4 regions of the Pleionea sp. WD8-19 genome follow, and region 1 is predicted to be linked to each of the others. Evidence: riboswitches for the same ligand, from Rfam matches in the RefSeq annotation. Region 1 holds a riboswitch; each other region holds the start of a gene.
What was found. Region 1 has a riboswitch for cyclic di-GMP ahead of ACTUJY_RS20130 (DUF3718 domain-containing protein). Riboswitches for the same ligand answer to the same signal wherever they lie in the genome.

Region 1 (5,609 bases):
CGTACTTTTTGGATCGCCCTGATGTTCTGGCCGAATATTTTGTCACCATCGAAGCCGATAAAGCGCAATATCCGTTGTTGCTTTGTAATGGTAACCCTCAACAAAGTGGCGAAGTTGGCGATAATCGGCATTTTATGAAGTGGCACGATCCCTTTCCGAAGCCCAGCTATTTGTTTGCTTTGGTTGCAGGCGATCTCGATCGGCTCGAAGAGCATTTTGTGACCCGCAGTGGACGAGAAGTTAAGCTGCAATTGTTTGTCGATAAAGGGAAACTGGACCAAAGCCAATTCGCAATGGAGTCTTTAATTAACGCCATGCGTTGGGATGAAAAAAGGTATAACCTTGAATACGATCTTGATCTTTACATGATCGTTGCTGTCGGTGATTTCAACATGGGGGCGATGGAGAATAAAGGGTTAAATATTTTTAATACGAAATATGTCTTAGCGAATCCGAAAACAGCAACCGATCAGGATTTTGAAAACATCGAGAGTGTTATCGGTCACGAGTATTTCCATAATTGGACGGGCAATCGCGTAACCTGTCGTGACTGGTTCCAACTCAGTTTAAAAGAAGGTTTAACGGTTTTTCGCGATCAACAATTTACTGAAGATATGCGTTCGCGTGCGGTAAAGCGCATCGATGATGTCAAAGTGATCCGCAGCTTTCAGTTTGCCGAAGATGCGGGTCCCATGGCACATCCAATTCGGCCAGAATCTTATATAGAAATGAATAATTTTTATACGGTTACGGTTTACAACAAAGGTGCAGAAGTTATTCGCATGCTGCATACACTGTTGGGTGAAGAGGGCTTTCAAAAAGGAATGGCATTGTATTTTGAGCGTCACGATGGCAGTGCTGCAACGTGCGATGATTTTACTGCAGCAATGGCGGATGCTAATCGGTTCGATTTGGAGTTGTTTAAACGCTGGTATTCCCAAGCGGGAACGCCCGAGTTAAACGTACACAGTGAATATTTGGAAAAAGTACGGCAGTTAAAGTTAACGTTTAAGCAAACCCCCGGCCACGACTCAGCAAAACAACCGTTTTATATTCCCGTTAAATTAGGGCTAGTGGGAAGCCGTGGTAAAAGTTTAAGCTTTTCGATGAACGAGTCGGATACAGACGTAGAAGAAGCGTTAATTGTGGTAAAAGAAGAGCATCAGGAAGTCACTTTATATAATGTGAATGAAGCATGTGTGCCATCATTACTTCGTGATTTTTCAGCACCTGTAAAATTAGTGACGAACTTGACACAAAATGAATTTGCCTTGTTGTTCGCGCATGATCAAAACACATATACCCGATGGGATGCAGGACAAACGTTAATGGAACAATTTTTGGTAACACGAGACGATCAGTTATTACCTTTGATCGAATCAGCGTTTACTCATATTTTGAATGACGAAAAGCTGGATAGTGCATTTAAAGCGCGAGCACTGTCTTTGCCAGAGATTAAATCGGTTTTCGAAAGTCATTGGAAAGTGGGAATTGAGCAATTAGTTGATCAACACCGAAAGCTACGGACGCACTTAGCACAAAAGCTGAGCGCTCATTGGCTAACCTGTTATCAGTCGCTTCAGATTCATGGAGAGCAAAGTTTAGAACAGTCGGCCATTGCCAATCGCGCATTGAAAAACCTGGCACTGCATTATTTATCCATTGCTGATGAAGGAAGTTCAGCGCTGGTACAAAAGCAGTTTGAAAGTGCACAGTTAATGACCGATGAGTTAGCGGCTTTTCGTGTAGCGGTTCATGCTGACCTCAGTAATGCAAATACTATTAAGAAATCGTTTTATGAAAAGTGGAAAGACGAAGCCTTAGTGATGGACAAATGGTTAATGGTACAATCGACCTCAGACAATGAGTCGGTCATCGATACCATTCAGTCATTAAGTGAACACCCGGTATTTTCCATTAAAAATCCGAACAAAGTGCGAGCCCTTTACTCCAGTTTTGCATCATTAAACTTCGCGCAATTTCATCATGCTTCGGGAAATGGCTATCGACTGATCACCGATATTATTGATAAGCTCGACAGTATTAATGCACAGGTCTCAGCTAATTTGGCGAAACAGTTTGCGTGTTTAAAAAAGTTGGATGCGCAACGTCAATCCATTGTTCGGCAACAGCTTACTGAAATAAAAAATAAGCCTGGGCTGTCGAAAGACGTGTACGAAGTAGTGAGTAAAACTCTAGAGTCCTGATCGTTTTGTTATAGGGGTGAATCAATGGCCATTGTTAAATGTCCGGAATGTCGTAAACCAATTTCTGATAAAGCTGTAATTTGCAGTCATTGTGGGTACGCTACCAAAAGTGCGAGCGAAGAAGATTTACAACGAGCGGCTCGTATTATCCGGCTTAAAAAAACACAGCGATTGCAAATGTTGGTGTACTCATCGATGTTGTTGTTTATCGCCGGAGTGCTCTTTATGTACTTTGGGCAGCAGAAAGGGTCTCAGTTGTATTTGATTTTAGGGTATGGCGGCATTGGGCTTGGTGGAATAGGGTACTTATTTGGTCGTTTGAAAACGTTAGCGTTGAAACGATAGTAAGGTATAAAATTGCTATTAAAGCAATGATATAGAGCTTTTTGTTAAAGCAACTTCTATTCGTGATTGAAAAACAGCCAAAAAAGACTTGCGTTGGCGCCTGATTCCATTAAAATGCGCCCAGATTCTTGATAAGGGCAACCTGAAGTGAAAAGTTCAGGGCGCAAAGCTACCGGTCTAAGGGCAGAATAGTGAAAATTATTTCGTCTATGACAGCGGGGTTACCGGGATCAGGTCTTCGTAACCTTAAACGGTAGGCTCTTATCTCCTCGAAATAACCTTTTATTTTTTGGAGATTTCCATGAAAAAACTCTTCGCAACTCTTTCAATTATTCTGCTTTCTAATTTTGCTTTGGCTAGTTCCGATGAATTTGCTCGACTTTCTGATTCAATTTGCGAATACATTAAAAATGATGACCGAACCAGTATCCGCAAAAAGTTAAAGTCTGCGAATCTTGAATTGCGAAATGTTTATACTGGCCTGGTTTGCCAGCCTAGCGAGCAGTTCCCTGGAGGCTCACTGTTAAGAGCAGCGACTTATTACGGCTCTCTCGATGTATCTTCTTTCATCATCAAAAAAATCAGTAAAGACGATTTGAATTACCAAGAGCATGACGGCATCAGTACATTTCAATGGGCGAAAGATGCTGTGAGTTCAGGCTCAGTCCCTAACGCAGCTAATACACAAAATATTGTTGGGCAAATGGAAGAGCGTATTGCAGGTTAGTTGAAATCTGACTTGAAATAGCCGCTTAGCGAATCTCAGGGAGCTTTAACGTTGTGGTTAATGCTTCCTGAGGAATAAAACAGATCGACGAATACCTATATAACGTTACCAACACGAACAATCTTCATCGCATTGGTACCGCCTAAAATTCCCATATGATCGCCTTTGGTTAGCAATACTAAATCGCCGTCTTCAACAATACGTCGCTTTTTTAATTCTTCAACCGCTAATCGATTCACGTCGTGGCGGGCTAATACAGCAGGATTAAACGGAATGGCTTCTACACCACGGTACAGGGCCATGCGCCTTTGCGTATCGACGCGTGGTGTAAGCGCATAAATTGGCATACCCGAGCGGATCCGTGACATCCACAATGCAGTGGCACCCGATTCTGTTAAACAGCAAATCGCCTTTACGCCTTTTAAGTGGTTCGCCGTGTACATGGTTGCCATGGCAATCGCCTCATCAACACGGTCAAACTCGTCGAGCATCCGATGCTTTGAAATTTGGGTGACTTTTTGCTTCTCGGCGCCCTGACAGGCGCGAGCCATGGCTTCAACCACACGAATAGGGTGAGCACCGGTTGCTGTTTCGGCGGATAACATAACAGCGTCAGTACCATCCAAAACTGCATTGGCCACATCGAACACCTCAGCACGTGTTGGAATGGCGTTGGTTATCATGGACTCCATCATTTGAGTTGCGGTGATCACCACGCGATCGAGCGTACGCGCTCGTGCAATGATTTTCTTTTGTACGCCAATCAACTCAGCATCGCCAATTTCGACACCCAGATCGCCGCGAGCAACCATAACAGCAGAAGAGGCTAGGATAATGTCATCCAGTATTTCTTCGGACTGAACCACTTCAGCTCGTTCAATTTTAGCAACGATGCCGGCGTTACTGCCTGCATCGTTTAACATTTGTTGTGCGTGCTCAATATCTTCAGCGCTACGAGGAAAGGATACCGCGAGATAGTCCACATTCATTGACGCAGCAAGCTTTATGTCTTCCGCGTCTTTTTCAGTCAATGCTGGCGCTGATAATCCACCGCCTTTTTTATTAATGCCTTTGTTATTGCTTAATACGCCACCAATGACCACTCGGGTTTCAACGCGCGATCCTTTAATATGTGTAATTTCCAACTCAACACGACCATCGTCTAGTAACAAGACATCTCCGGGCTGACAGTCGTTTGGCAGTTCTTTGTAATCAATTCCGACTTCTTGATTGTTACCTGAGTTTGAGTCAAGACTTGCATCGAGACAAAAGCGTTCGCCATTTTTCAATTCGATTTTTCCGTCGATAAAGCGCGCGATCCGAATTTTAGGGCCTTGCAAATCACCCAAAACCGCAACTTCGATTCCCATCTCTTTCGATACTTTGCGGACTAATTCGGTGCGGCGAAGGTGATCTTCGGCTGAACCGTGCGAAAAGTTCATTCGAACAACATTTGCGCCTGCTTTAAACAGTGCTTTAAGTGATTCTTCATTATCCGTTGCCGGCCCTAAAGTCGTAACTATTTTGGTTCGCTTAAACACGATACTCACTATCCTCGAAGGTTAACCATTGATTTTCATCTTTAGTGTAGACCAGTGGCGTGACACTGTAGCTACGCGTATGTGTAGGTATTGGGTCTTGTATTGGTTTGATGTTGAGCCCAGGAAGGGAAGCAGGGGCTCAACAATAATTCTTTTTATGCCCTTAAAGATAACATTTTCGGCTTTTGATCCAAAGCGCTTTATTGCATATGCGTCATGAAAAATTAAAATAAAGAAATTGCGCTAACGTTTTGATGTATAACAAATAATCAACTATTAGACTGCAGAAAAATTTAAACTTTTGTGTTGACAGCATGAAGTTGGCTCATTACAATGCGCCTCCAATTTGGGGCTATAGCTCAGCTGGGAGAGCGCTACAATGGCATTGTAGAGGTCAGCGGTTCGATCCCGCTTAGCTCCACCAAGTTTCAAGTGTTTATGTTAGGTTGAACACTGAATGGTGTCGGTGAGAACAGGGTTCGAACGAGTTGTTGTATCCCCCGTTTAGCTTCACCAAGTTTAAGAAGGTTTAGTCCCCTTCGTCTAGAGGCCTAGGACACCGCCCTTTCACGGCGGTAACAGGGGTTCGAATCCCCTAGGGGACGCCAAATAAAAAAGCCCAGCTTTTGTGAGCTGGGCTTTTTTATTTGGTAATCACTAGCTGCTTCAAACCCACAATAGTTCAGGGTTCGATAAATTTGTCAGGAACAAATTTAAACATCGCCGAAGGGGTGGATAAGTAATTGCTCCAGCATTACTTGCATACACTACATCCATGTAGATAACGGC
Region 2 (5,609 bases), on a different contig from region 1:
TTAATCCGCTTCCGATGAGTGATGTGGCCAATATTGCTGAGGTAATTGCTTTCATTTTCATAGGGTTTATCCTTTTATTTATTATTTAATTAACTGTCACTGTTGCACTCGTGATATTGAACGTTACCGTTGAGAGTTCCTGCGTTGTAATAACCACTGAATGGCCCTGAGTTGATTTGAATGACCGATAGGCCATTAAGAAAAGCTTTTTTTCCTTCGCCAAAGTCGGCTAAGCAGGCAATACCTTCGCCTTCGCCGGAAGCGGCAGGATTAGTGGAGCGATAAGTGAAATTGATTTCATTGTAACCCACGTCGCAGGCACAAAGGGGGGCGTCGAAGTCGATGTCATCGAAGGTACAATAGTATGCTTCGTTGATTTCTCCGTGCAGTTTTACGCCGCCTAAATCAGAAAAGTCGATCGCACTTTTATCATGAAAGTTGACTTGACCTTTTACGCTTTCTGAGTCGCACGAACTTCCGTTAAACGTAAAGATGGCTTTTTCACTACCACCCGCTGAGTGCATGCTCCCACCTCCCGTTACTTTAACGGGTTGACCACAACCGCCTATTACCAACGCACTGGCAATTCCTAGAGTTGTCATTATTCGATTTTTATTCATTGTTACTCCTTACAATTGTTTTATTTGGTTTTTTTGAGCGAGCTTTCGTAAAAATCTCCAGATTACATTCGCCCGGAAGAATTTTATAAAGACGTTGAACACCATCGTCAACTAGAAAAACAGACAGGTGTTTAACGGTTTGACACGAAAGCTGGATAAACTTATTCTCAAAGTTTATTTCGCGTTTTGAGGGCTTTAAATAAAGATTTATTAAAAGAATGTGACTTTAATTATCTCTAATGAAAATTTTTTATGCGCCTTTTAAGCGCAGAGGGTGAGTTTATAAAAAAAATATGAATTAACTTTGTATGAGATATTGTTGGTTTGAAAATATTACTCAGTAATGTTTGGTTCGCCGCAACAATGATTTGAGTCATATTGAGTCAATATTCATTCTTGTTAAGGTGGGGGCGTCATGCAAGCGTTTAGCAAAATGTATATAAGAATTATTTTGGCATTGATTTTTCTTTTGCCAAGTACTGTGGCAGTGCTTTTTTGGGGAACGTTCGGTATTTCTATTTTATTCGAAAGCCCAGGTGGGTTACTTTTAATAACGCTTTATGTACTGCTTCCTTCATATGGATTGTTTTCTGTCTGGTGGCTTGTTTTTAAATTCAATAAAGTTGTGTTCTCTCTCATTCCCGTTGCCATTTTGCTTGGAATTTTATGTGGCCATATCAGTTGGGTGTACTTTTTATTTTCAAGTACCGCGAAATATTTAGGAGGAGGTGATTCGATTGGAATATATTGGATATTGGGAACCGGTCCGGCAATCGCATCATGGCTTATTTTATGGGGGATATTTAAAAAAAGAAATTTAACGAATGAGTTATGAAAATGGGGACATTCTTTTAAAAACTGAGTCAAAAAAAAAGGCGCCTTTCGGCGCCGAGGTCAAAGTAAAGGCTATCCTTGCACTTCTCCGCCAATGACACGTGGAGGGTCTTCTACAACCGGTTTATCACTCCAGTTAATGGATACGGGGGTTATGTCGTCGTTGTTCGGTAATTCTAAATTTGCCGTACTGTCGAGAGATAAGTTATTGGCTGAACACTCGCTTTCATCAACACTTCGTAATCGTTGTTCAACATCAATACCTTTCACCATGTATTGGCCGTCACCCAGTAGTGTGCCATCAGCAAGTGAAAAGAGTGGGCTCCAACGGTTGTTGCCTTGTTGCTCGTGAGGAATGCCCCAAAGTTCGCCAGCTCCACCATAATGCAGCATGAATGATTGTCCGTCATAAGGTGATGGATTGGTTTCATCCGCATTTAAGTCGTTCGCAGTGCTGTGGGTGTAAACAAAGTTCAGTGGTTTATCAAACTCAACAATGTCATTACTGCCTGACTCACTAACGACGGTGGTTTGATTCCAGTGATTGTGGCCCGTTTCCCAAACGTATGAGACTTCGGCGTTCCAAACATCACGTCCGTCGTTCACTTGAGTACCCGATACGAGCATCGCGCCTGAGTGAATTCCCCAGTGGTGTGGGCTGTTTTCACCGACCTGAGCATCTGATGCTAAAGCAACGGAGTTACCTTCTGCATCTTCTAATGTGAGCGTTGAGAAGTTAAACGTATAAGTTGCAGTGGCTTGACCTTGCGACTCTTCTAAATAGGGTGAGTCGTTGTTGTAATTGATTTGATCGCTGGTGATATTGCTTTTTAAACACTGGTGATAACAATCTAACTGTAAACTGTCTGCACCATTGTCTAAATCAGCGAGGCTTCGTACATAGCTTTCTTGATAAACCGTTACTACCGAAGCATCGTGATAGGCATCGTAGTTAACGCCTCCGCCTAAGCTTTGAGACCAGAAGAACATGTGCTCATCAGCTAAGCGATAAGGTTCGATCGGTTCATAGTCGACCATGCCTGCACTGTTTTCAAATCGTTGTGCAATCGCATAGAAGCCTGCCTCTCCAACTTGGTCACCGCTGTTTAACTCAAAGTCGTGAGTGTACTCAACTCTCAGATCACCGTATTCCAAATAGCTGCCTTCAATGTCTTCGAGAGCAATGGTACTTTTGGAACGTTTGATCAGTTTGCCCGGAGCGTGAGTGACATCGTAAGTTGACTCGGTGTCGTCTTCAAAATTTTGACGAACGATTTGAGAAACTTGGCTCATATCGACGTCTTCAGGCAGCCACATTCCCCAGTAGCCGATATGGCCAAAATATCGTTCGCCGTTAACGTCTGCGTAAAATGGGAAGCCGCTGTTCAGCTCTACACGTGAACCGTCGTCACTTTGGTACAAGTTGTATCGCCAAACGTATTGGTCAAACTCGTCACGAGCGAAACACATTTGTGCATCGGCAGTTCCGTCGAGGTTTTCATCTTTACCTCGTAAGTAATAGGTTGGATCATAGGCAACGCTAAATTCTGCGCCGAAATCACCGTGTGGGCTGCTGTGGTGAAACGCGGTTTTCGCAACGCCACTGTCGGCACCCACTGAATCAACCAATATATTGGTTGATTCTGAGAAGGAGAATCCCATTTGATCGGAACCACCTTCGTTAAAGAATAAAATATTGGGGCGGCCATCAGCGTCTAGCGTGGCTTGAATGGTACCATGCATGGTTTCAATTTCATTGCCTTGCATGTCGTAAACGCCTTTCCAGTTCATAACAAACTGACCATAGGGGTTTTCTTCGTCACCCGCAGAATCTATGGTGACTTCTACTAAAATACGCTGCTGATCCATTGGTTCGTCACCGTGCTCACTTTCGGCAGGAACCCAAATTTTAACGATTTGCGGTGCGTCGTTTGACTCTCGCGTAGACTCTATCGTCCAGAGTTGGAATTCTTCACTGTTTCCTGAAGACTGACCGGTATCTTCATCGCTTTCCAAGTCGGTTTCGCAGCGTTCGGTATCAATTAAGGCGGTATAGGTTTCGTTGACAATTTGGTCGGCGCCGGTTTGGCTGACGTAGCACAGAATTTCGTTTACCATGGTTAGTGGTTCCATGGCTTCATCCCAAACATGGATGCGTTTTTCATCGTTGTCAAAATCGCCAGGTGCTTTGTTTGAAGCACGTTTTGATAAGTACCCAGACTCTTCATTAGCCAGTAGGATTGCAATTTCTTTTGGTAACTCAAGTGGAGATACTTTTCCGAGTGGGGGATCGTTAGCAACGACATCTTCTTCGGTAACGGAATCACTGCCACCGCTGCAGGCGGCTAACGCGAGTACAATAGGAGACAAACACCAAAGTTTGTTTTTCATGAGATAGACCTCTACTTAACTATTTATCGAAATAGGGTCCAAATAAAGAGCAGTGTCTGAACAGACGACTGAAGCACGTTTATTTGGCAACCCCGCTGTCATAGGCTTTTGGTGCCCTTAGACCGGTAGCTTTGCGTATCGGAGCTTTCGCTTCGACTTGCCTTTTTCAAATTGTTCAACGAAGTGAACAACGTGAGTGGGTAATACTAGGTGTTGAACAAAAAACAATCAAATATCGATAATTTCTAGAAAACTGTGATTGAGACCATTTTTTTCTTAAAGTGATGAAATCGGTCTCATTTTTAGAGAAATTGGCCGTTTTTAATTTAAATGGTATAAAACACAAATATTTTTATTTCAAATTGATCTGAAAATTATGGAAGTAGGCTTATTCACATTCGGTTTTTTATTGTTGTGTTTGGGAATCGGTATATTAACTTATGCGTTAAATTTTAGGCTTTTTGCACGTGAGACCACCGGAACGGTTGTTGGGTATGCGGTAGGGGGCTCTAAATTTAAAAAGCGTAAGCAAACGAATCGTTCTCTCTTTGCGCCAGTGGTTGAATTTGAGTTTGAAAAAACATACCGGTTTAAGTCACGCTTATCTCAAAATAAAAAACCGTATCAAGTTGGGGAGCGCGTACCCGTACTGTTCATGGAGGATGATCCGCTTAATGCCAAAATAAAAGGCAATGGTGTGATTTCTCTGGGTGTTATTCTTTGTCTCTTAGGAGGCATATGTTTATCGGTAGAGTTTTGGATTTGGGGCTTCAGTTGGATTGGGTTGGCCGTTTCACTGTGTTTTTTACTGATATCATTGACAAAAATTTATTTCGATGCAAAAACAAAGTGGGAAAAACAAAATATTCACGGTATAAGAGCAGCTATTCAGTTTCTAAAGGCAAAAGCTAAGGAAGAAAGAGCAGCACTGTATCAACAAGAGCAGGGTGGTGTGATAGGCTTTCAGTTTGACGAAGACTTGTTTGAATTGGATGAAAACAATAAACGTGATTATCGATGAACAGTTCTAAGCGCTTATTGGGTGTAAAAGCTCATTTTAAATTAGGGCTTGTACTGATTATTTTAATTGGAATGACTTGGTCTTTCTTTATCGAACCGGCATTGCTTACAACGAGTACTTATAAAATCAGTTTACAACGTCTGCCAAAACAGTGCCCTGAAATATCGATTGCGATACTATCCGATCTCCATGTTGGTTCTCCCTTTCAAGATATCACACGTCTCCGGAAAATAGTTCAGAAAACCAACGCAATGAAGCCTGACATGATTGTTTTGCCAGGAGACTTTATGACGACAGAAGTTCTTGGAGGCGAAACGATACCACCCGAAGAAATCGTTACCGAATTGGAACATTTGCACGCACCTTTAGGCGTATTTGCGGTGTTGGGAAATCACGACTGGTGGTATGACGGACCGCGCGTTATTGCGGCTTTTGAGCAGTCGAAGATTCATTTGCTAGAAGATAAGTCAGCTGTGATCCGCCAATCTGAATGTGAATTTTATCTGGTTGGTATCAGCGATTACTGGGAAGCGCCGCATAATGTTCGTAAAGCATTACGCGATGTTCCGAATAATAGTTTTATCGTCGCTTTTACACATAACCCAGATGTATTTCCAGAGCTTCCGCGGTCTGTAGACTTCACTATCGCCGGGCATACTCACGGAGGCCAAGTCAACATACCTTTCATTGGACGCCCCATTGTTCCTTCAGCTTACGGCGAACGCTATGCGTATGGACATATT
Region 3 (5,609 bases), on a different contig from region 1:
ACGCGCCTGTACTGGGTAGCCAACGAATCGAAATTGTTTGGCCAGAGCCAACCTCCGCAAATCTATTCTGACGAAGATCAAGATGGGCTCAACGAGGCCTTTTTGTCCGGCATTATCGAAAACTTTCACCACCAAACCGTCAGCCTTGGGTTGGAATTTAACCTCAACTTACAACTCCATAAAAAGCACGAAACGTTGTTAGGGTTCGTGTTTGATGAAACACGACTTCGAAAAGCCTCAAAAGTGGCGAATGTGTCTTTGGCAAATCGAGGTCCGACCGCAGTATTTCCAGCGCAAGATATGACGTCTCAATTCATCGCACCGGGAATTCGGCGAGAATTCACCGCACTTTTTTTGCAGGATCAATGGTATTACAGCGACAACAGCAGTTTTACTTTTGGGTTACGATTTGGCGATTACAGCGACTTTGGCTCAACAACCACACCGAGGATCAGTTGGGTGTACCGTTGGAACAATAATTTTTACAGCAAGCTGCTTTACGGAGAAGCCTTTAAACCTCCCGCGTTTGCACAATTGTTTGATGCCACACCGACACAATCGGCCTTGCGCATGCGTGGTAACCAAAACTTAGAGCCCACGGAAATTCGTACCACAGAGTTTCAACTCGGCTATATCATCAGTCGCGATCTGGTCACTTCGTTCACTCTGTACGACAACCACACCAGCAACGAAATTTTCTTTAACGCCACGCCTGGTATCGAACAATGGCAAAATACCGGCGCGCGCGATGGCAAAGGAGTGGAGCTAGAATTACGAGGAGCCGCTTTGGGTCTTCAAGACTTCTATATCAATTACGCATATCAACAAGTGACGGGTGTTGCACAAGGGGCCGGTGCCGATATTCACTCACCACGACAGATTAAATTGGGTGGCCAATGGGTGTTGAACGATCATCATGCTCTGCAATTTAATGGCTCCTGGTTTGGCTCTCCAACAAGAGAAAATACAGACCGGCGCGTGCCCATTGACGAGTACACATTACTATCACTGTCTTGGCATCAAAAGGGCCTATTTTTACCCGATTTGAATTCGGAGCTGACCATTACCAACTTATTGAATGAATCGGGCCGATACCCAACCGAACAGGCTTTAGGACTGCGCGATGATTTGCCAATTGAAGGCCGAAGTTGGCGTTGGCTGCTGAATTACCGCTTTTAGCGAGGACGATTCCATCATGAAAAACCCCATTTACTTTGTCTCCGTTGCCTTTTTCTTTTTGATAGTAAGTGCCTGCAAAGACACTCAGTTTATAATCACCAACGAAGGAGCGATCAGTGACGCCATTACCGAAGCCAATATTGCTGGCACAGTAACCGATAGAACCGGTGCCGCCATGCCCGGTGTGGTGGTAGCAACCATTCCTTACAATCGCGATTTTACGGTGGATGCCAACGGACGCAAAGCGGTGGATCAGATCGTTACCGATGCCAACGGCGAGTATGTGATCAGCGATCTTCCTAAGGGCAGTTATCGCTTGTTGTTCCTAGCCAGTGGCTACAGTCGAGTAGTCATTTCCATCGGTGAAATTGACTTTCAGGAACAAAATTTGGTGAGTGACCGAATCGTAAAAAATGCCGTTTTGCCGATTTATCCGGCATTGAACGATGGCGACTTACCCGCGGTTGCCCTGTTCGATCCGGAAGATAAAAAACGCATGACCGAACTGCTCACCACATACGGCATGCGCTACCAATCGGTGGTGGGAGAGCTCAATCAACTGGACGCCAACAATTACAACCTACTGGTGATAGGACTTGAAGCAACTATCTACAGTGAATTCGATGAACTGGTGGACAATGCGGCAGTAATCGATCAATTTCTCGCAGATGGTGGCAATATCTTCATCGGGCAACTGAACGACTTTAGTGTTGAAGGCGTACCCATGCCATTTCTTACTGGTGATCAACAATTTGCTCTTCATACCGAAGATGCGCCTTTCAACGACTTTTTTACCGGTGTGATTCAGGACAGTTCGCATCCGTTATTGACTGGTGTCGACTTTAACAACTGGGAGTTTATTGAACCCGGGCAACAGCAAGTGAAACAAAACGTTGTGTTCGATGCGGCGCTCGCCAGCTCTATTGAAAACAGTGCCAACTGGCAAATATTAGTAACCACGCCTGCGGAAGACTTTACCAGCGGTTCCGGTACGGTTTTGGCCGAAACCGATGTGATCATCGCAGAATACACCGACCCACGCAGTGGCGCGCGTATTATTCTTAATCAAGCGGCTTTTTTTCAAGCCAGTTTTGGCGACTTAACGGATCCTAATGCCACACGTTTGACCAGTAATGTGATTCAGTATATGAAGAATTTAAACTTATAAAAGATTTCTTTTATATAGCTAAAAACGATAGAAAATTTAATATTGTCACTAGATGACGTTATTTAATCCAAATTGCTATATCGCATTCTTTGAATAATCACTCAAGCTTTTCTAGGCTTAACCGATAACACTATTAATGTTCCGAGTGTTGTTGTGCATAACACTTGGGAATGTGTTGATAAAGGCAAACTGCTCGAAAGAGCAGGACGCAAAACTACCGGTCTAAGGGCAAAATAACGTCTAAGACAGCGGGGTCGCCAACCAGTAAAGCTTTTTAATAAAAAGCTTTTTCTTCTTGCGCGTTCCCAGCCTGCCCGGACCTATCCAGGAGACGCGTAATGCGACATTGCAGGTTCCAACTGGCTCATTGTTTTCGCAATAGTTTATTCCTCTTTTTACTCCTCGCTGGCATCGCGCACGCCGCCACCATCAGTGGTGTGATCCGAGATCAGTCCGGCAACCCCATTGAGGGTGCTTCAATCAATTTGTTTGAAGTGAATGGCAATAATCTGACACAAGTGGGAAGTTTGCAGAAAGTAGGGGCGGATGGCGCGTTCAGCTGGACCGTAAGCGATGGTAACTACTTACTGCGAAGTTTCTTTTTTGCGAGCGATGTGAATTTAACCGGCGAACCACATCATGCCGTGCGATTTACCGAAGATTTCGCGGTAACCGGCGATACCGTTCGCAATATTGAATACGACTTTGTATTGCTCTCAGGAACAGTCACCGATAGCAATGCCTTACCGGTAGCCGGCGTTGAAGTACAAACCTCTAAATCCTGGAGCGGACCCGAACAAGGTAGCGACGGCCACCTTTCACAAACCACGGTTATCCACCAAAACGGCTCTACAATTACTGACAGTAACGGGCATTACCAAATGTTACTGTTCACCACAGCTGACTGCATAGCCGCCGGAGCCGCTGATTGCCTGTACGACATTAGCTTTATCGCACCCGATGGCAGTGGTTTTATTAGCGGCAACGAAATTGATTATGCGGTGAATAGTGCCCAAACCTTGAATAAAACGCTGGATTTCGCCGACCCAGAACCTGCAAATTTGGTTGCAGGCCCCTACATTTCTCAAATAACCGATGTTTCAGCGCTGGTTGAATGGTATACCGATAAACCCGCTGACAGCGAAGTCGAAGTGGTTGGCGGTAATACATTCAGTTCAACCCAATTGACGCGCCGACACAGCATCACGTTAACCGGACTAACCGCCAACACCAGCTATTCATTGATCATTCGCTCCAAAGATGAAAACAATACGCCTTCAACCCCCATCAATGCGGGCGTAACCACCACAAACAGCCCTGATTCATCGGCCCCTGTTTTCACACAGCATCTGTCGGTCAATGCCATCAATCACGATCGCTTTACTCTGAGCTTCTGTGCCAACGAGTCGGTAAGTGGTTACTTTACTGTAGCCGGTATCGATTATACTGTTGGGAGTGCTAGCAATTGCCATGAGCAAGAATTTAATGGCCTCACCGCCGATACCGAATATCTGGTCTCGGCTCGAATCACTGACTTGGCCGGTAATGGTCCTGTTTACAGTCAGCAATTTACCGTCACCACACGAGCATTTTCTGATACAGAAGCGCCGCAAATTGTTTTCGGACCCGTCGTCTCCGATATCACCGGCTCCTCAGCACTGGTCACCTGGATCACCGACGAAGCTGCCGACAGTGGTATTTCCTACAACAATGGCAGCAGCTACCGAGTGGTAGAAGACAATCGTCAGGTTCGTTATCACACCTTTGCTTTAACCGGGTTAACCAATAACAGCTCTTACAGTTTGAGCGTGTCGTCCAGCGATGCTTTTGGTAATGGACCTTCAACATCCGCCGTTATCACTTTTCAAACACTCGGCCAAAGCGACACCCAGGCTCCACTGATTATTGGTCGGCCTATGGTGGAAGATGTGCAAGCTTCCAGTGCCTCCATTCGCTGGCAAACCGATGAAGCGGCAACCACCGTGGTTCGATTTGGTTTGAGTGCAGGCAATCTTGATCAATTGGTCAGTAACAACCAATTGCACAGCGACCACCAGATTTCTCTCAGTCAGCTAACAGCCAGTACAACCTACTTTTTCCAAGCCGAGTCCACCGATTTAAGTGGTAACACGACAACCAGTCAAGAGCTCTCGTTCACCACAGCCGCAAGCAGTCAAACGTTGCCAACCATCACTGCGGGTCCAGTTGTGGAACAAACCACAGCTAACAGCATTACCATCGCTTGGAACACCAACGTCAACGCCGACAGTCGTCTGGTTTGTGAATCCACCGATGCCATTGCTGAAGTCAGTCGCAATGCGTTCACCAAGCAACACCGGTTAACCTTGGCGGGGTTGAGCCTGGCCACCGGTTACCGTTGCAGCGTTTTTTCAACCGATATCAATGGCTTTTTTGTCAGTAAAGTGATTTCCACCATCACCAGTGAAGAGGTTGATACCACGGCACCAGAGTGTATCAGCGAGCCCCTAGTGGATGCTTATATTGATCGCGCCGAAATCAGTTGGCAAGCGAGCGAGTTGAGCAGTGCGCTGATTCAATATCGAGAGCAGGGCAGCAGTAACTGGCAACAGAAAAGTCGCGACGCTCTCAAGTCAGATGGTTTTGTTTTGTTAACCGGGCTGGCAGCCGAAACCACCTACGAACAGCAAATCACGTTAACCGACGCATCAGGCAATAGTGGTCAATGTGCTTTGAGTGAATTTACTACCGGAACCGAGCCAACACCAGTGCCCGTATTTACCGTGCAGCCGTATATCACGGATATCACAGAAACATCCGCTGCAGTAAACTGGAGCACCGAAAAGCCGAGCAGTGCCATTGTCCACTATGGATTAACCAGTGGCGCACTGGATCGGTCTGAGTCGGTCTCGGAATTTAAAACCAATCACCAAGTGACACTCAACGGCTTAGACAGCAACACCACCTATTTCGTCGCGGTTGATGCCTTTAATTCTGAAGGACAAATGACCACCAGTAATGAGGTCAGTTTCACCACATTAGCCATTCCGGAACCTGCACCTCCGAAGATCATTGCCGGCCCTTGGGTGAAAAACATCACCGATGTTTCCGCTGTAGTGGAATGGACAACCGATCAACTCGCGAACAGTTCCGTTGCCATTGATGACGGTGATACCTTTATCAATGATCCGCTGACCACCAATCACAGTGTTCTACTGACCGGATTGACACCAGCGACTTTTTATTCAACAACAGTAACGTCAACCAATGCGGAAGGTTTAAC
Region 4 (5,609 bases), on a different contig from region 1:
TTGAAGCGTGAATGTGGAATTCATGAGATATGAGCTACTGAAAACGCTCAAATTAGCGTTAAGCTTGCAAATGAATTTGCGAATTGAGTAGTATGTCAGTCCTAATTTATTTGGACTGCATCAATGACCTTATTGATCGTATATTTAATACTCGCTATTGGCGTTTCATTTGTGTGCTCAATATTAGAAGCTGTGATATTGAGTGTGAGCGACTCTTACATCGCCATGCTCGAAAGCGAACAAAAACCGCACGGTGAAATGCTTAAAGCAATGAAAGCCGATATCGATAAGCCGTTGGCGACCATTCTTAGCTTAAATACCATTGCTCATACCGTTGGTGCTGCGGGTGTCGGTGCTCAATCGCAAGTGGTTTTTGGTAATGCTTATTTGAGTATCACTTCCGCGGTACTTACTTTTTTAATTTTGGTTTTTTCTGAAATTATTCCTAAAACATTAGGCGCGCGTTATTGGCGTCACCTAACCTATCCTGCAACAAAATTGTTACAAATAATGATAATCGTTTTGGCGCCTTTGGTGTGGTTTTGCCAAAAAATAACCGGAGCAATGGGTAAAGGTGGCCATAGCATCAGTTTCACGCGGGAAGAGTTTGCGGCTATGGCAGATCGAGGCTTGGAACAAGGCGTATTTGAAGAAAAAGAGGCGTTAACGTTCAAAAACCTGGTGTTCTTTGAATCGCTACAAGCGAAAGACGTAATGACTCCAAGGCCAGTCGTTGTTTCATTGGATCAAAATAAGAATATTGGGGAGTTAGTCTCAATACTGGAGAACAAACACTTTTCTCGCTTTCCTGTTTACAATCGTCATGCAGAAGATATCACGGGTTACGTATTGAAAACGGATGTGCTGCTGGAAGCCGCCAAAGGAAATCTTGAAAAAACATTAACCAGCATTAAACGAGAACTGTTGGTGGTTCTGGACACAACCTCAGTGAAATCATTATTTGATCAATTAATGGATCGACGTGAGCACATTTCCGTTCTCGTTGACGAATACGGCGGGTTGGTCGGTCTGGTTACATTAGAAGATATTTTCGAAACATTACTTGGTCAGGAAATCATGGACGAAGTGGACACTATAGAAGATATGCAGCATTTAGCCCGGCGGCAGTGGAAAAAGCGCGCAATGCGAGTCGGCTTGAAATTGCACGAACCTGATGTCGCTGAAGGCTCATCGGAACCATCATAGGTGCATACTTTAGGGTGTATTACGAAGCAACGGTTTCAAAATACACCTTTTAGTTTAGTTGGTTAAAATGTCGCTAAAATTAAGCCAAGTTATGTTGAGTTAAAAGGCCAATTTACTGCGTAAACTTCCCAAATAATAACCCGCACGACCTAATAAGTGCTTCTGAACTTTTTTATTGATAACACGCATCAGACTTTCATGAACGCGTAAGCCTGTTTGCTCAGCTATGATAACGGTGTTTTTCAATTTACCCTTGCCCAGTTGAATAATCTGAGGATTATCGAGTGGATTGAGCTCCGGATCATGGGTTAACACAACTTTGGCCTGCAATCTTTGAGAAGGGTTTTGTTCAATCACAATGCCTTTATAGTGATCGCTTAGCTCGACCAATGTACCTACGGGGTAAATTCCCAGTGACTTGATTAATGCATCCACTAACACTTCATCAAACAAGACGCCACGTTGCATATAAATTTGAGAAAAAGCAACGGATACTGAGTTTTTGGCGTTTGGAAACATGGGGTTGGTTAATAGTTCAAAAGACTCTACCAGTCCGGCGATTTGTGACAACAAAGGAATACTGCGTCGTTTCTTATCGACAGATTCTTTTTCAAAGTCGGTGAGTCGAGCAGTCATGTATTTGATGGTGGTTAATACTTTAGGTTCAATTTTCGAGTGCTGAACCGCATGCAGTGTTAAAGGAACGTAGCTGCGATACGCTTTTGTTAAGTGAATGCCATCGTAATCATACCAGTCTTGTTGTGTAAGCTTGGCTTTACCAACGCCCGATAACATGATGGCTTGTGTTAACGCATTTATTTTGTCTGGTGCAAGTCTTAAATTTTTAGCCAGAAGAGCAGCCCAAACACTTGCTCTTAAACCGTGATCGTAAACTTTTTTATTGTCGTTATGTACTTTTGTCATCCAGAGTAAGGCATCGGAGTTTCGAATAATCGACTGCGTAATAGAATGACTGACCTCATCCACTTGTTTAATCTGAGTGGGTGAAATGCACCTTGCATCTTGAGCCAGTTCTTTCAAAACCATAAACCCATAGTCGAGAAGTTCACTGGTTTGCTTTAATTCTTGCTCAAATGCGGAAGACTTTGTGTAATGATGATTGCATTGTTGATGCCAGTGACGACTTTTTATCTTGATTTCGGTAGAGTCTTCGTCGCTGGGTTGTTGAAGTATTAAGGAAGAGTGTTCAAACGTTCGCTTTACATCAATGTAAACATGTTGACAATAACTGCTGAGTTTTTCCAAATCTTTGCGCGATTCAATGTAAAAACCTTTTAAACTATAATCGGTTTCACTCCAAGGAATATCGAGACGTGATACGTACATTCCCAGCTGTAACTGGTTCACATCAAGTTTATGTGTTGTGATCACTTTACGCATGACGACTCTCGCACTTTACATACACAATAAAAGGGCGATTGCTTCAATCCCGAGTATCAGTCGAAGGATTCGGTAAACGGTTGAGAGGAAGGTTTGACCTCTGTCAGCCGTCAGAATCCGGACCGACTTGCAGAGGAGGGAGGTGAAACAAACGTCCCGGTAACTCCGCCGTCGTAGGTGTGAACTCAAGAGCCACAACCCTTAGACCGGTAGCTTTGCGTGCCCAGACTTTCGTCGGGGTAGCCTTTGTCTAACGTTACTTCTGAGTTTAGGTTCTCTTTGTGAGATGTGCAAGTGGTATTATTAAGTTGTACACTTGTACATATTCTCTAACCTATTGTTAAATAAGCAATAAATTGGTAAGTCGTATAGTTGGATTATGGTATTGCTTTAAAGTGTGACTCAGCTCTCAAATTCAAAGCATTGATTCATGCACTCCTGAGTGCTTTTTTTCCGCGAAGTATGCCCAAGGTGCCCGAACGAACCACTTCTAAAATTTCGGTTTCTTCCTGCATAGCAGCAATGAAAGCTTTATTCTTTTTTGGTGGACCTACCATCTGAACCGTGTAACTGTGACTGCAAACATCAATAATATGCGCGCGAAAAATATCTGCCGTGCGTTTTATTTCGGAACGTACTTGTGAAGACAGTGCTTGTACTTTCACTAACATCAATTCGCGCTCCAGGTGTTCTTTTTCAGTAATGTTCATTACCCGTAACACATCAATGAGCTTATTCACCTGTTTGGTTATTTGTTCCAGAATTTTTTCATCGCCAGAAGTTGTAATGGTAAGTCTTGAAAGGGTAGGGTCTTCCGTTTTGGCAACGCTTAAACTGTCAATGTTGTATCCGCGTTGAGAAAATAGTCCGGTAATACGAGAAAGGGCGCCGGGCTCGTTTTCCATCAATATGGTTAATATTCGCTTCACGCTTTTACTCCACTTTTTAACCACATTTCGTCGATAGCGCCGCCTTTAATTTGCATGGGATAAACGTGCTCTTTTTGATCGACTTTCACGTCAATAAAAACTAATCGATCTTTCATGGCCAGAGCTTGTACTAGCACATCTTCCAGGTCGTTAAAGTTTTCGACGCTTTTTCCAATATGACCATAGGCTTCGGCCAGTTTGACAAAGTCGGGTAAGGATTCCATATAAGAGTGGGAATGACGGCCATCGTAAATCATATCTTGCCATTGGCGAACCATACCCAAAGCGGAATTGTTCAGCGATAAAATTTTGATTGGAATATTGTATTGCAAACACGTTGAGAGTTCCTGAATGTTCATTTGAATGGAACCATCACCGGTAACGCAAATGACATCGCTTTCGGGAAACGCCAACTTTACGCCCATTGCGGCAGGTAAACCAAAACCCATTGTGCCGAGTCCGCCGGAGTTAATCCATTGCCTTGGCTTTTTAAAAGGGTAATAAAGCGCGCTGAACATTTGGTGCTGCCCTACATCCGAAGTAATGTAGGCATTACCATTCGTCACACGGTATAGCGTTTCAATCACATGCTGCGGTTTGATTACTGAATGACTTTTGTCATAACTCAGGCACTTTTGCTCACGCCATCGATTGATTTGCTTCCACCAATTTTTCATTGCGGTAGGGTTATGCTGCAAGTCGGCACGATCCATTAAATCGGAAAATTGCTTTATCACTACATCGCAAGAGCCGACAATGGGAATGTGTGCAAATATGGTTTTGGAAATGGAAGCCGGATCAATATCCACGTGAATGATGGTTGCATTCTGACAAAAAGTTTTCGGATTGTTAGTAACCCTGTCGTCAAAGCGCGCACCAAAGCAAACAATTAAATCGGCGTTGCCCATGGCTTTATTGGCTTCTAACGTGCCATGCATGCCTAACATACCTAAAAATTGCGGATGGTCACCTGGAAATGCGCCCAGTCCCATTAAAGTGCTGGTTACCGGAACGTCTAATCGTTCTGCTAATTGAGTGAGTGCCGCACTTGCATTCGCTGCGACAACACCACCGCCAATATAAAAAATTGGGCGTTTCGCATCGGTAAACGCCAATATGGCTTTTTTAATTTGTCTAGGGTGACCTTTCAGTGTTGGATTGTACGATCGTAATTTTAAGCGTTTCGGCAATTGGTAGTGTACTTTATGTTTTGGGTTAACAATATCTTTCGGAAGGTCAACCACTACTGGACCAGGGCGACCGGTTTTCGCAATGTGGTAGGCTTTTGCAATGGTGGAGGGAATGTCTTCGGTTTTTGTACAAAGAAAACTGTGTTTTACGATGGGACGAGAACACCCCACCATATCGGTTTCCTGAAAAGCATCTTCACCGATCACAGAAGTAGGCACTTGGCCAGAAAGAACAACCAAAGGAACCGAATCCATATACGCTGTTGCAATACCGGTAATGGTATTGGTTGCACCTGGCCCGGAGGTGACCAAAACCGTGCCGACATCACCAGTAGCGCGAGCATAACCATCTGCGGCGTGAACCGCGGCTTGTTCGTGGCGTACCAAAATATGTTTGAGTTGTTGGTCATTTTCCGGCGCAAATAAAGCGTCGTAAATATCAAGTACAGCACCGCCAGGGTAACCAAATACAAACTTCACATTGAGATCAATGAGTGTTTGAACCACCATTTCGGCACCCGATAATAAAGGGGCTATTACTTTATTGCTCGATTGGAACTCCGTTTTACTGATTTGTTCGGTCACGTTTTATTCCGGAAAAGCTGTTTGTTTTGACTCGTGATCAAAAAAGGCCCCTCAAACTGCGAAGGGCAGGCTCGCTAGCAACTACACAACAGGGATGTTGAGCAACTGAAATTTTTATTCTTATACGACGGCTTTCATATCCGTCATATAAGCGCGTAAAGTTTTTCCGATCACTTCAACCGGATGATTGCGAATTTTTTCATTAACGGCTACTAACAATTTGTTATCGACCGAGTAGCTGGATAAATCCAAACCTTTTCCAATCACATCGGTTTTTATATTGGGCATGAATGCTTCA

Region 2: another riboswitch for cyclic di-GMP. It lies ahead of ACTUJY_RS07850 (hypothetical protein); the one in region 1 lies ahead of ACTUJY_RS20130 (DUF3718 domain-containing protein).
Region 3: another riboswitch for cyclic di-GMP. It lies ahead of ACTUJY_RS06875 (fibronectin type III domain-containing protein); the one in region 1 lies ahead of ACTUJY_RS20130 (DUF3718 domain-containing protein).
Region 4: another riboswitch for cyclic di-GMP. It lies ahead of ACTUJY_RS07950 (HD-GYP domain-containing protein); the one in region 1 lies ahead of ACTUJY_RS20130 (DUF3718 domain-containing protein).

The regions. Positions count from the first base shown of each region.
Region 1 covers NZ_JBUZOU010000028.1:11,566-17,174, reverse strand. Annotated here, with positions in the region: gene pepN (aminopeptidase N) at 1-2,207, shown strand, start outside; gene ACTUJY_RS20135 (zinc-ribbon domain-containing protein) at 2,232-2,552, shown strand; cyclic di-GMP riboswitch class I at 2,679-2,781, shown strand; gene ACTUJY_RS20130 (DUF3718 domain-containing protein) at 2,854-3,279, shown strand; gene pyk (pyruvate kinase) at 3,375-4,820, opposite strand; tRNA gene ACTUJY_RS20120 (tRNA-Ala) at 5,169-5,244, shown strand; tRNA gene ACTUJY_RS20115 (tRNA-Glu) at 5,353-5,428, shown strand.
Region 2 covers NZ_JBUZOU010000005.1:90,037-95,645, reverse strand. Annotated here, with positions in the region: gene ACTUJY_RS07865 (S8 family peptidase) at 1-61, opposite strand, end outside; gene ACTUJY_RS07860 (hypothetical protein) at 90-620, opposite strand; gene ACTUJY_RS07855 (hypothetical protein) at 1,036-1,455, shown strand; gene ACTUJY_RS07850 (hypothetical protein) at 1,527-3,845, opposite strand; cyclic di-GMP riboswitch class I at 3,928-4,017, opposite strand; gene ACTUJY_RS07845 (DUF3592 domain-containing protein) at 4,222-4,866, shown strand; gene ACTUJY_RS07840 (metallophosphoesterase) at 4,863-5,609, shown strand, end outside.
Region 3 covers NZ_JBUZOU010000004.1:228,900-234,508, reverse strand. Annotated here, with positions in the region: gene ACTUJY_RS06885 (TonB-dependent receptor plug domain-containing protein) at 1-1,179, shown strand, start outside; gene ACTUJY_RS06880 (carboxypeptidase-like regulatory domain-containing protein) at 1,196-2,347, shown strand; cyclic di-GMP riboswitch class I at 2,521-2,609, shown strand; gene ACTUJY_RS06875 (fibronectin type III domain-containing protein) at 2,686-5,609, shown strand, end outside.
Region 4 covers NZ_JBUZOU010000005.1:109,569-115,177, reverse strand. Annotated here, with positions in the region: gene ACTUJY_RS07960 (phosphoadenylyl-sulfate reductase) at 1-33, shown strand, start outside; gene ACTUJY_RS07955 (CNNM domain-containing protein) at 124-1,206, shown strand; gene ACTUJY_RS07950 (HD-GYP domain-containing protein) at 1,306-2,607, opposite strand; cyclic di-GMP riboswitch class I at 2,763-2,862, opposite strand; gene ilvN (acetolactate synthase small subunit) at 3,036-3,536, opposite strand; gene ACTUJY_RS07940 (acetolactate synthase 3 large subunit) at 3,533-5,311, opposite strand; gene ilvC (ketol-acid reductoisomerase) at 5,432-5,609, opposite strand, start outside.